Bdellovibrio bacteriovorus: one gene and its partner. The protein of the gene in region 1 binds, or shares a complex with, the protein of each later gene. Links are inferred from orthologs where the notes say so. Each region holds a gene or a part of one and is shown in the gene's direction. Other genes may lie near its edges.

Region 1 (4,884 bases):
GTCTTTTCGGAACGGTATGGGGGATCATGGGCTCTTTCCATAAAATCGGTCAAACCGGAACAGCCAGCCTTGCGGTTGTAGCGCCGGGTATCTCGGAAGCATTGATTGCGACAGCGATCGGTCTTGCGGCGGCAATTCCAGCCGTTGTTTTGTATAACAATTTTATCTCTCGCATTCGCAAACAAGAAATCGCTCTGAACAACTTCAACGCGGACTTCTTGAACATTGTTAAACGCAACTTCTTCCAAGGAAACTAATCGTGGGAATGGGTAATGGGGGCGGAAAATCAAAAAGCCGCGCAACATTAAGTGAGATCAACGTGACGCCTTTAGTGGACGTCATGCTGGTACTTCTCATTATGTTCATGGTGACGACTCCGCTGATGCAACAAGGAATCGAAGTGGATCTTCCGAAGACCTCGTCCTCGGGAGTGGAGTTGAACGAAGAGCCTTTTGTTTTGGTGATTGGACCGGACCAAAAGATGACAGTGGCAAAAACGAAAATTGCCATGAATGAGCTTCGTCCAAAATTAAAAGCTATTTTTGAAAATAAAAAGAACAAACAAGTTTATATCCAAGCAGACCGCAAAGTAGATTACGGCTTCGTCGCGGAAGCTATGGCGGAAGTGCGCGCTGCCGGGATCTTTAACATCGGCCTTATCACGGTTCCAAAAGATCAGTGAACTATTTAGAAGAAGAAAAACAGCAAGACGATCAACTTTCTCGCGGCATAGGGATTTCTATTGCTTTGCACGCGGCTATTATTTCAGTGTTCACACTGAAAGCTGTTTTCTTTACTCCCGAACCTATTGATTTTTCTCAAGCTGTCCGCGTGGACATGGTGGGACTTCCAGATAAAGTAGAACCAAAGACTTTGCCAGCTCCTGCGAAAGAAGAGGCGAAGGCCGCCTTGCCGGAAAAAAATCAGGCCGAGGAAAAAACTGTGGAAAAACCACCTGAAAAAGTGGTTGAAAAGAAAACTCCGCCGAAGCCAGAGCCCGCTAAACCTGTGGCTAAAAAAGAAGACGGCGTAAATCTTGAAAAAGTAAAATCGCAACAGCAAAGTGCGCTGGAAAAACTAAAAGCCATGGCGGCCTTAGATAAAATCAAGAATGATGTCGCTGAAGAAAAGCGCAAGGCCGCAGCCGGTGCGGGAAAATCGGATTCAGGCGCCCAGAAAATCAAAGGCAATGTGTTGTCACCGGGAACATCTTTAACCGGACTCACAAAACTTCAGCATGATACCTATGCCTCTGACTTAGATAAACACATCAAAAACCACTGGGCTCTTCCTGAGTGGTTAGCAAAGCGCGACTTCAAGGCACAAGCGGTTGTCTTTATTGATTCGCGCGGAAACATCTTAGGCAGAAAAATTGTTAAAAGTAGCGGCAATCCCAGTTACGATGAAGCGGTATTGCAAACTATTGATAACTCGGCCCCCTTCCCGGCTCCGCCAGAGAAGTTTTTGGCCATCGTATCCGTAGATGGAATTATGATCGGATTCCCAGAATAGGAGATCACACATGATGAAGCAGCTCTTAGCCTTGCTCCTTGTATTAGGCATTTGTCCTTTATTCGCTCAAGCTCAGTCGAGCGGGATCTATATTAAATTAGGTGAAGCTCGCACGAAAAAAAGTTTATTGGCCTTGCCCGCAATTCAATATTTTGGATCTCCTTCTGCTGGATCAAAAAATCAGTCCGTGGGTGTTGAAATTTTTAATACCATTACGAATGACCTGACCGTGTCTGCTTACTTCCAGTTCATCAGCCAAAGTGCTTTTCTTGAAGACACAAGCAAAACGGGATTGATGCCTGCGCCGGGATCTCCGAATGGATTTAAGTTTCAAAGCTGGTCCGCTATTGGCGCCGACTTCTTAATCCGTGCGGGATACTCAATCGTAGGTAACGAATTAACTTTAGAGACCTATCTTTACCACGTTCCACGCGCGAACTTGATCGCCGGGAAGAAATATAAAGGCCCTGTTTCCAGCGCACGTCGTATTGCTCATACGTTCTCTAACGACGTTCTTAAAGCTTTAACTGGTAAAGAAGGTCCTTTCCTTTCAAAAGTAGTTGCCTCTTCGGATCGCGCCAACGCACAAACAAAAGAGATTTTTGTGATGGATTGGGATGGCGCAAATATGGAACAAGTTTCCAGCCATCGCAGTATTTCAATTTCTCCGGCTTGGTCTCCTGATGGAAAGAAAATTGCTTATACGTCTTACGTAAAGCGTGTAGGTGCGAAATTTAGAAACGCGGATATGCTTTTGTTAGATTTAGGCACAGGCCGCCGTTCTTTAATTTCTTATCGCCAAGGTATTAACTCGGGCGCGGCGTTTTCACCTGACAACCGTCACATCTATTTGACGATCTCTCAAGGAAACAGTCCTGATATTTACAAAATGACTTTAGATGGAACACTTGTTGGCAAAATCACCAATGGTCCTTCTGGCGCGATGAACGTAGAGCCGACTGTCTCTAACGATGGAAAGCTTTCTTTTTCTTCAGACCGTGCGGGTCGCCCGATGATCTATACAGCTAATAGCGATGGTTCCGCGGTAAAACGTATTACTTTTGCGGGTGTCTTTAACTCTTCACCAAGCTGGTCTCCAGACGGTTCTAAAATCGCTTTTGCTGGACAGAGTGAAGACCACTTCGACATCTTCGTGATGAACGCAGACGGAACCGGAATGATCCGCCTGACTTCGGCGAAACGACCTAATGGCAAATGGGCTAGCAACGAAGATCCTTCGTTTTCTCCAGATGGCCGTTTTGTGATGTACACAAGCAACCGCACGGGAAAAAATCAGATCTATATTTCTACTGTGGACGGAACTGAAGAGCGTCGCGTGACGACAGATAACTACAACTACTACAAACCAAAGTGGTCTAAAAACATTGAGTAATCTTCCTTTAGAGGAACAACTTAGAAAAGAGCGAAACGAGATTTGGTCTCGCTTCGCTCTGGCATCAAAAAACAATTCTGAGTCCGCGCAAAAAATCTGCCTTGAGTGGAGCCACACTGCGGACCATCTTCTTAAGACCGCTTTTCATCACTGCTTTTCGGGACAAAAAGTCGCTCTCTTTGCCTTAGGTAAATTGGGTTCGCTGGAATTAAATCTAAGCTCAGACGTCGATGTTTTACTCGTCGCTGAAAGCGAGAACGAAGTTTCATTATCCGCGCTTCGCAAATTTCAGAAGCTTCTAACTGAAAGAACCTTCCAAGGTTTCGTCTTTCGCGTGGACTTTGATTTACGTCCTGGCGGAAAACAAGGCCCCCTTATTCCTACTTTAGATCAGTTCAAAGACTACTACGGTAACTACGGAGAAACTTGGGAGCGATTAGCGTTTGTTCGTCTGCGCGCTATCTGTGGAGATAGTACCGTTGAAAATGAAGTTCTTTCTTTTTCAAAAAAGTTTTCTTTCCGTAAGCACTTGGACTTCACTCTTTTAGAAGACTTAAAAACTTTGCGCTCGAAGATTCAGAGTCACTATTGGGCAAGAACGACTTCGGAAGTTATTGATTTAAAATTAGGAATTGGCGGTATTCGCGATGTCGAACTCTTTGCTCACGCCCTGCAAGTCATTCATGGGGGAAAAGATCCCGGCTTACAAGTTCGCGGCACGACAAAAGCTTTAGATCTATTAAGTCAAAAGCAGCTTCTGCCGTCTGATGAGGCGCAATTCTTAAATTCTCACTACTGGAATTTAAGAAGCATTGAAAACTACGTGCAAGCGCTCAATGACGAACAAACACATTTGATCAATACACAAGAGGAACACCCCGAGTTCATCTTACAAGCATTGAAAACTCTGCCTTCACAGATGAAGCGTTGTGATCAGATTGTAAAAGGTCTTCTGGGAGAAGCTCCTCAAGATATTTCATTAGAAGAAGAACTTAAAAAATTAGGTTTGGCCGAAAATGACATTCAAGATCTTTGGCAGGAAATTCTAGGACAAGAAGTTCTTTCACGAAACAAGAACCGCGATGAGCTTGCGCGCAAAGCCTTTCTTGTAGCCTTTTTAGAGACTTTACGTGAACAAAAAGGTGATATTCGCCGAGGCCTTCTGCTTTTAAAAGATTTTATTCATGGCACGCGCGCAAAAGCCTCTTTCTTTTCCATGCTTTTGCGCGAAAAGGAACTGCTTCAAGAACTTGCCTGGCTTTTTGGTCATTCACCATATCTGTCGCGCATTCTTTGCAATCGTCCCGAACTTCTGGACAGCTTTGTCTATCGAATGCAAGACAAGCTGTCAGACGATCTTGGATCTTTATTAGAAGAGCTTGCTGAAAAGAAGCTGCTTTCTGAGGTCATTAACGGCAGCCAGTATCTTGAAGATAAAAATCTTCCGATCTTAGTGAAGAATCTGACTTCAACGGCCGATTTGGTTGTCGAAAATTTGCTGCGCGCTTTGAAACGCGATCATCCTTCCGACATCCAAGTTTTAGCTTTAGGAAAATGGGGCGGAGAAGAATTGGGTTTTAGATCAGACCTGGATTTTATTTTCGTCGTGCCCGCAGAACCTACCGAAAACGATTTCAAAGTCGCTAAAAGATTTATCACGCGCCTGACAGAACCACATCGCGGAGGAAATATTTATTCCATCGACATGCGCCTTCGCCCTTCAGGAAAAGCAGGCCCCATCGTAATTCCTCGCAAAGATTTGGAAGATTATCTTTTAAAAGAAGCTTCCGGATGGGAACGACAGGCCTATCTGAAAGCGCGCTATATTGGCGAGGGCGAAACTTCTCCTTTTCAATCCTATATCCATCGCGGCCTCACAGATGCGGATCTTTTGGAGCTTGAAAAAATCCGCACACAACTTGTAGTGCCGTCCGCATCGAATTTGAAATACAGCGAAGGCGGTTTGGTGGATGTAGAAC
Region 2 (3,916 bases), on another replicon or contig:
AATTCTTGATTGAACTTCTCTACTGTGTCTGCACTTTGGGCATCTAAAAAGCTTTGTGAGTCATTGGCACGAGTGATGATTTTGACAGAGCGGGCGCTGGCATCATCTTCGGTGACAACTGCCAAGTGTTTCCCGTCTGGAGAAATAGAGGGGGCCGTGACGGAAATAAAACTATTTTTTGGAATGATGACTTCAGTGATTTTGGCTTCACGAATGGTCTTAAGCTGCGACTGCGCGCGAACAACGACTTCATCAAGCATCTGGTTGTATTGAGCCGTGTAGTTCATTCCCAGAATTTCTTTGGCCGGAGTTTCGATGAAATAAGGAACCCGCCCGCCTTGTCGTTCGTTCAAGTCTTTAGCGACGTGCAGTCCATGCTCCGTGAACATCTGACTCCACATAAGGGAGCCAAACAAATAAGCTCGCATGCCTTCGGGCCAAGTGGGAATGTACTCGTTGGCTTCGGCGATGTCGTAAGAGTAAAAAGTTTTGTCTTCGACCATCGCGCGAATCGTTGCATCCTGATAAAAAGATCGCAGACGCCCATGATTCCCCAAGCGGGTTTCCATTTCGACGGCGACACCCTCCTTCCACCAGGTTGGCAAAAGAATATTCGGTGCGATGATATTTCCAAAAACGAAACGCAAAGGCTTCATAATTCCGTTGGCGGGTTCAAAATTGAGAATGTGAGTGTATTCGTGGGCAAGCAGCTCAAAAGCCCAATCTCCGGTGTCCGCCAAACTCTCTTCCGGGCCCGGTAAAACGGGATAGGCCATAATGTGAGGGTACGGAATGCGAGTCGCATACCCATTTGTGACGTCAGTTTTATCGTTTATAATGACGATGGTTTTTTCCGGCAATGAGTGAAAATAAGAACGAAGTTCGGTGTAAGCCTTTTCTAATTTTTCGGCATAGAGGAGACCAAGGTCCTGCTGCTTGGCATTAAAGATGATTTCAAAATGAGGGGTTTTTAAGGTCTTCCATTTTAGGTCGGGCGGAACCTCAAGTTGCGCAAACGACGAGAGAGAAAAAAGAAAAATGAAAGAGAACCAAAGATGTAAAACACGCTGTCTGTGCATAAAGTCTCTTAGCCGTACAGCAACACAATATCATTTAGGAAATCTAAGGTTTGACAATGAGCCGCTATAAATTAAAGTTTTTATCTAATGATAACTATTGGATCTTCATAGGAGGACATCATGTTTCGTAAATTAGCTCTTGGTCTTGTTGCCTGCGCGGTTGTTGCTGGTTGTAAAGGAAAACAAACTCAATCGGATCAATCCATTGAAACTTTGCCTGCAGGTGGCCAATCTACTGCCATTGACTCATCACCTTTGAGCTATGATCCAATGGGTTCTGACTCTGGCAAAATCGCGGGTCTTGAAACAGTTCACTTCGGTTACGATAAATCGAGCTTGGATGCGGCTTCTAAAAAAGTGATCGCTTCTAACGTTGAGTGGATGAAATCAAACCCAGGCGTGAAAGTTCAAATCGAAGGTCACTGTGACAACCGCGGTACTATCGAGTACAATGTGGCTTTAGGTGAAAGACGCGCTAACGCCGTGAAAGCTTATATGGTAAGCTTGGGTATTGCTGGCGATCGTTTGAGCGTTATCAGCTACGGTAAAGAAAAACCACTTGATATGGGTGACACTGAAGCAGCATGGGCGAAAAACCGCCGTGCGAACTTTGTTCCTGCTCAGTAATTTAAGTTAAGAAAGGTGTGCAGTGAGACTACAGAGACTTTTCATCGGAGTTCTACTTTTTACGGTGATTGTCAGCTGTCAAACAGTCCCTGCACCCGTTGAGGATTACTCCCTCGCACGAGCTGCACTAGATGCGGCTCGTTCTGTTCAAGCGGCCCGCCATTCCCCTGGTTATTGGCACCAAGCTGAAGAAGCTTACCGTAAAGGCCGTATCTATTTTGAAGATCGTGATTATTCGAAAGCTAAAGAACAATTCGTGCGCGCTCGCGTTTCTGCGGAAAAAGCGGAAAACTCGGCACGATTGATTCGTCAAAGAACAGGAGATGTTCTATGAAGAAAATCCTAGTGGCTCTTGTTGCCACACCTCTATTCCTGACTGGTTGTTTGAAAACGCGCAATGAAGTTCGTGAGACAGAACAGCGCCAAGTCATGCAGCAACAAGTAACGACTCTGCAAAGAAGCAATGCCGATGTTTCAAACCGCTTTGCAGACCTCGAAGAACAAATGAGAAATCTGAATGGCCGTGTTGACGTGGTTGAAAACCGCGTAGGTCAAGGCAACTCCGGCATGGAAACAGCCGTAAGAAATACTCAACAGCAGAATCAAGATTTGAACCAGAAGGTCACGCTTCTTCAAGAGGCTCTGACAAAGATGGAAAAAGACATTTACACTTTGAACGCCGAAATCCAATCCCTGAAAGCCGAGCGTGTCGCGGGCCAAGCGGAAAGATCTGCAAAGCAAGCTAAGAAGAACGTTTATGAAGTTGGCGAAGAGTTCTTCAATAAAAAAGATTGGAAACAGGCGATCTTAAACTACCAAAAATACCGTGACGACAATCCAAAAGGATCGAAGTTCGCGGATGCGACTTATAAAATCGGCGTGTCCTTCCAAGAGTTGGGCATGAAAGACGAAGCAAAAACTTTTTACGACGAAGTAGTTAATAAATTTCCGAAATCAGATGAAGCTCGTCGTTCTAAAACTCGCTTGAAGGGTTTGAAAAAATAATTCGTGATTGAACGTGTATTAGCCATTGAAACCAGCTGTGATGACACTTCCGTAGCGATCGTAGATCGCAGTGGTTGGGTGCACTCTGTTGTCGCGGCTTCGCAAGATTTAGAACACGAAATCTATGGCGGTATCGTCCCTGAAATCGCCGCTCGCAATCACTCCATCGCTCTGATTCCCTTAATTGAAGAGGCTTTTAAAAAAGCCGGAATGACTTGGAAAGACGTCGAGGGAATTGCCGTCACCAATCGTCCTGGTCTGATTGGTGCTTTGATTGTGGGGCTTGTGACGGCGAAATCCTTGTCGCAAGCAAAGGGTCTTCCCTTTCTAGGAGTGAATCACTTAGAAGGTCACTTGTTAGCACCTTTCTTGCGTGACTCCCAATATGCTCCACCTGAAGACTTCGGATATCCTTACGTAGGGTTAGCCATCAGTGGCGGTCACACCAGTCTTTATCAAATCAAAGGTTTGGGTGATTACAAAGTTCTGGGCGCCACGAAAGACGACGCAGCCGGAGAGTGCTTTGATAAATTTGCGAAGATGGCGGGTCTTGGTTTTCCCGGCGGTGTGCGCATTGATCAAATGGCAAAGACGGGAAACCCCCATGCTTTTGAATTTCCTCGCAGTATGATTCACGACGAAACTTTCGATATGAGCTTTTCGGGTTTAAAATCCTCGGGCCAGCGCATGCTGGAACAACTAGGTCCTGAGTTAGTTCAAGAGCAGCTTCCCGATCTTTGTGCTTCTTTTCAAGAAGCTATTGTCGATGTTCTTATTGCTAAATTAGATCGAGCGGCCAAAGTATTTAGATCCAAGCGCGTGATTTTAACCGGCGGCGTGAGTGCGAATTCTCGTCTGCGCGCGCGTGCGGAAGAATGGGCCGCGAAAAAAGGTCTGACGCTCGTAGTTCCACCGATCCGCTATTGCACGGATAATGCGGCGATGATCGGGTACGCAGGTGTTCTAAGAATGAATGCCGGGGAATTTTCAAACATCGACCTCGGACCTTCACCTCAAGTTTTGACAACGGATTTTAGATGAGCCAATCACGCGAACGCTTAGAGCACACACTGCAAGAGTTAGGCATTCTTGCTAAAAGATCTTTGGGTCAAAACTTCTTGGTCAGCGATGTCGTCATTGAGCGCATCATCAACCAAGTGAAAGAGTTTAATCCCGAAGAGTTGATTGAGGTGGGTCCAGGGCCT

Evidence for each region. Proteins that work in one complex are often made in the same cells at the same time.
Region 2: the proteins of AZI85_RS15790 (region 1) and pal are in contact, whole or in part, in a crystal structure (PDB 2HQS), measured with the Escherichia coli proteins. The link is inferred for Bdellovibrio bacteriovorus from one-to-one orthologs.

What each region holds. Positions count from the first base shown.
Region 1 is NZ_LUKF01000019.1:229,259-234,142, forward strand. Bases 757-3,713 are described here. They hold AZI85_RS15790 (PD40 domain-containing protein), read left to right. Parts: upstream 757-1,522; coding sequence 1,523-2,905; downstream 2,906-3,713. Other genes in these bases: AZI85_RS15785 (cell envelope integrity protein TolA), read left to right, coding at 757-1,512; AZI85_RS15795 (glutamine-synthetase adenylyltransferase), read left to right, coding at 2,898-3,713. Outside these bases: protein TolQ, read left to right, coding at 1-257; AZI85_RS15780 (ExbD/TolR family protein), read left to right, coding at 266-682; more of AZI85_RS15785, read left to right, coding at 679-756; more of AZI85_RS15795, read left to right, coding at 3,714-4,884. UniProt on the Escherichia coli protein: Part of the Tol-Pal system, which plays a role in outer membrane invagination during cell division and is important for maintaining outer membrane integrity.
Region 2 is NZ_LUKF01000014.1:113,710-117,625, forward strand. Bases 1-2,952 are described here. They hold pal (peptidoglycan-associated lipoprotein Pal), read left to right. Parts: upstream 1-1,199; coding sequence 1,200-1,706; downstream 1,707-2,952. Other genes in these bases: AZI85_RS08610 (hypothetical protein), read right to left, coding at 1-1,079; AZI85_RS08620 (DUF4398 domain-containing protein), read left to right, coding at 1,729-2,040; AZI85_RS08625 (tetratricopeptide repeat protein), read left to right, coding at 2,037-2,711; tsaD (tRNA (adenosine(37)-N6)-threonylcarbamoyltransferase complex transferase subunit TsaD), read left to right, coding at 2,718-2,952. Also shown: more of tsaD, read left to right, coding at 2,953-3,752; 16S rRNA (adenine(1518)-N(6)/adenine(1519)-N(6))-dimethyltransferase RsmA, read left to right, coding at 3,749-3,916. UniProt on the Escherichia coli protein: Part of the Tol-Pal system, which plays a role in outer membrane invagination during cell division and is important for maintaining outer membrane integrity. The Tol-Pal system is also required for polar localization of chemoreceptors clusters.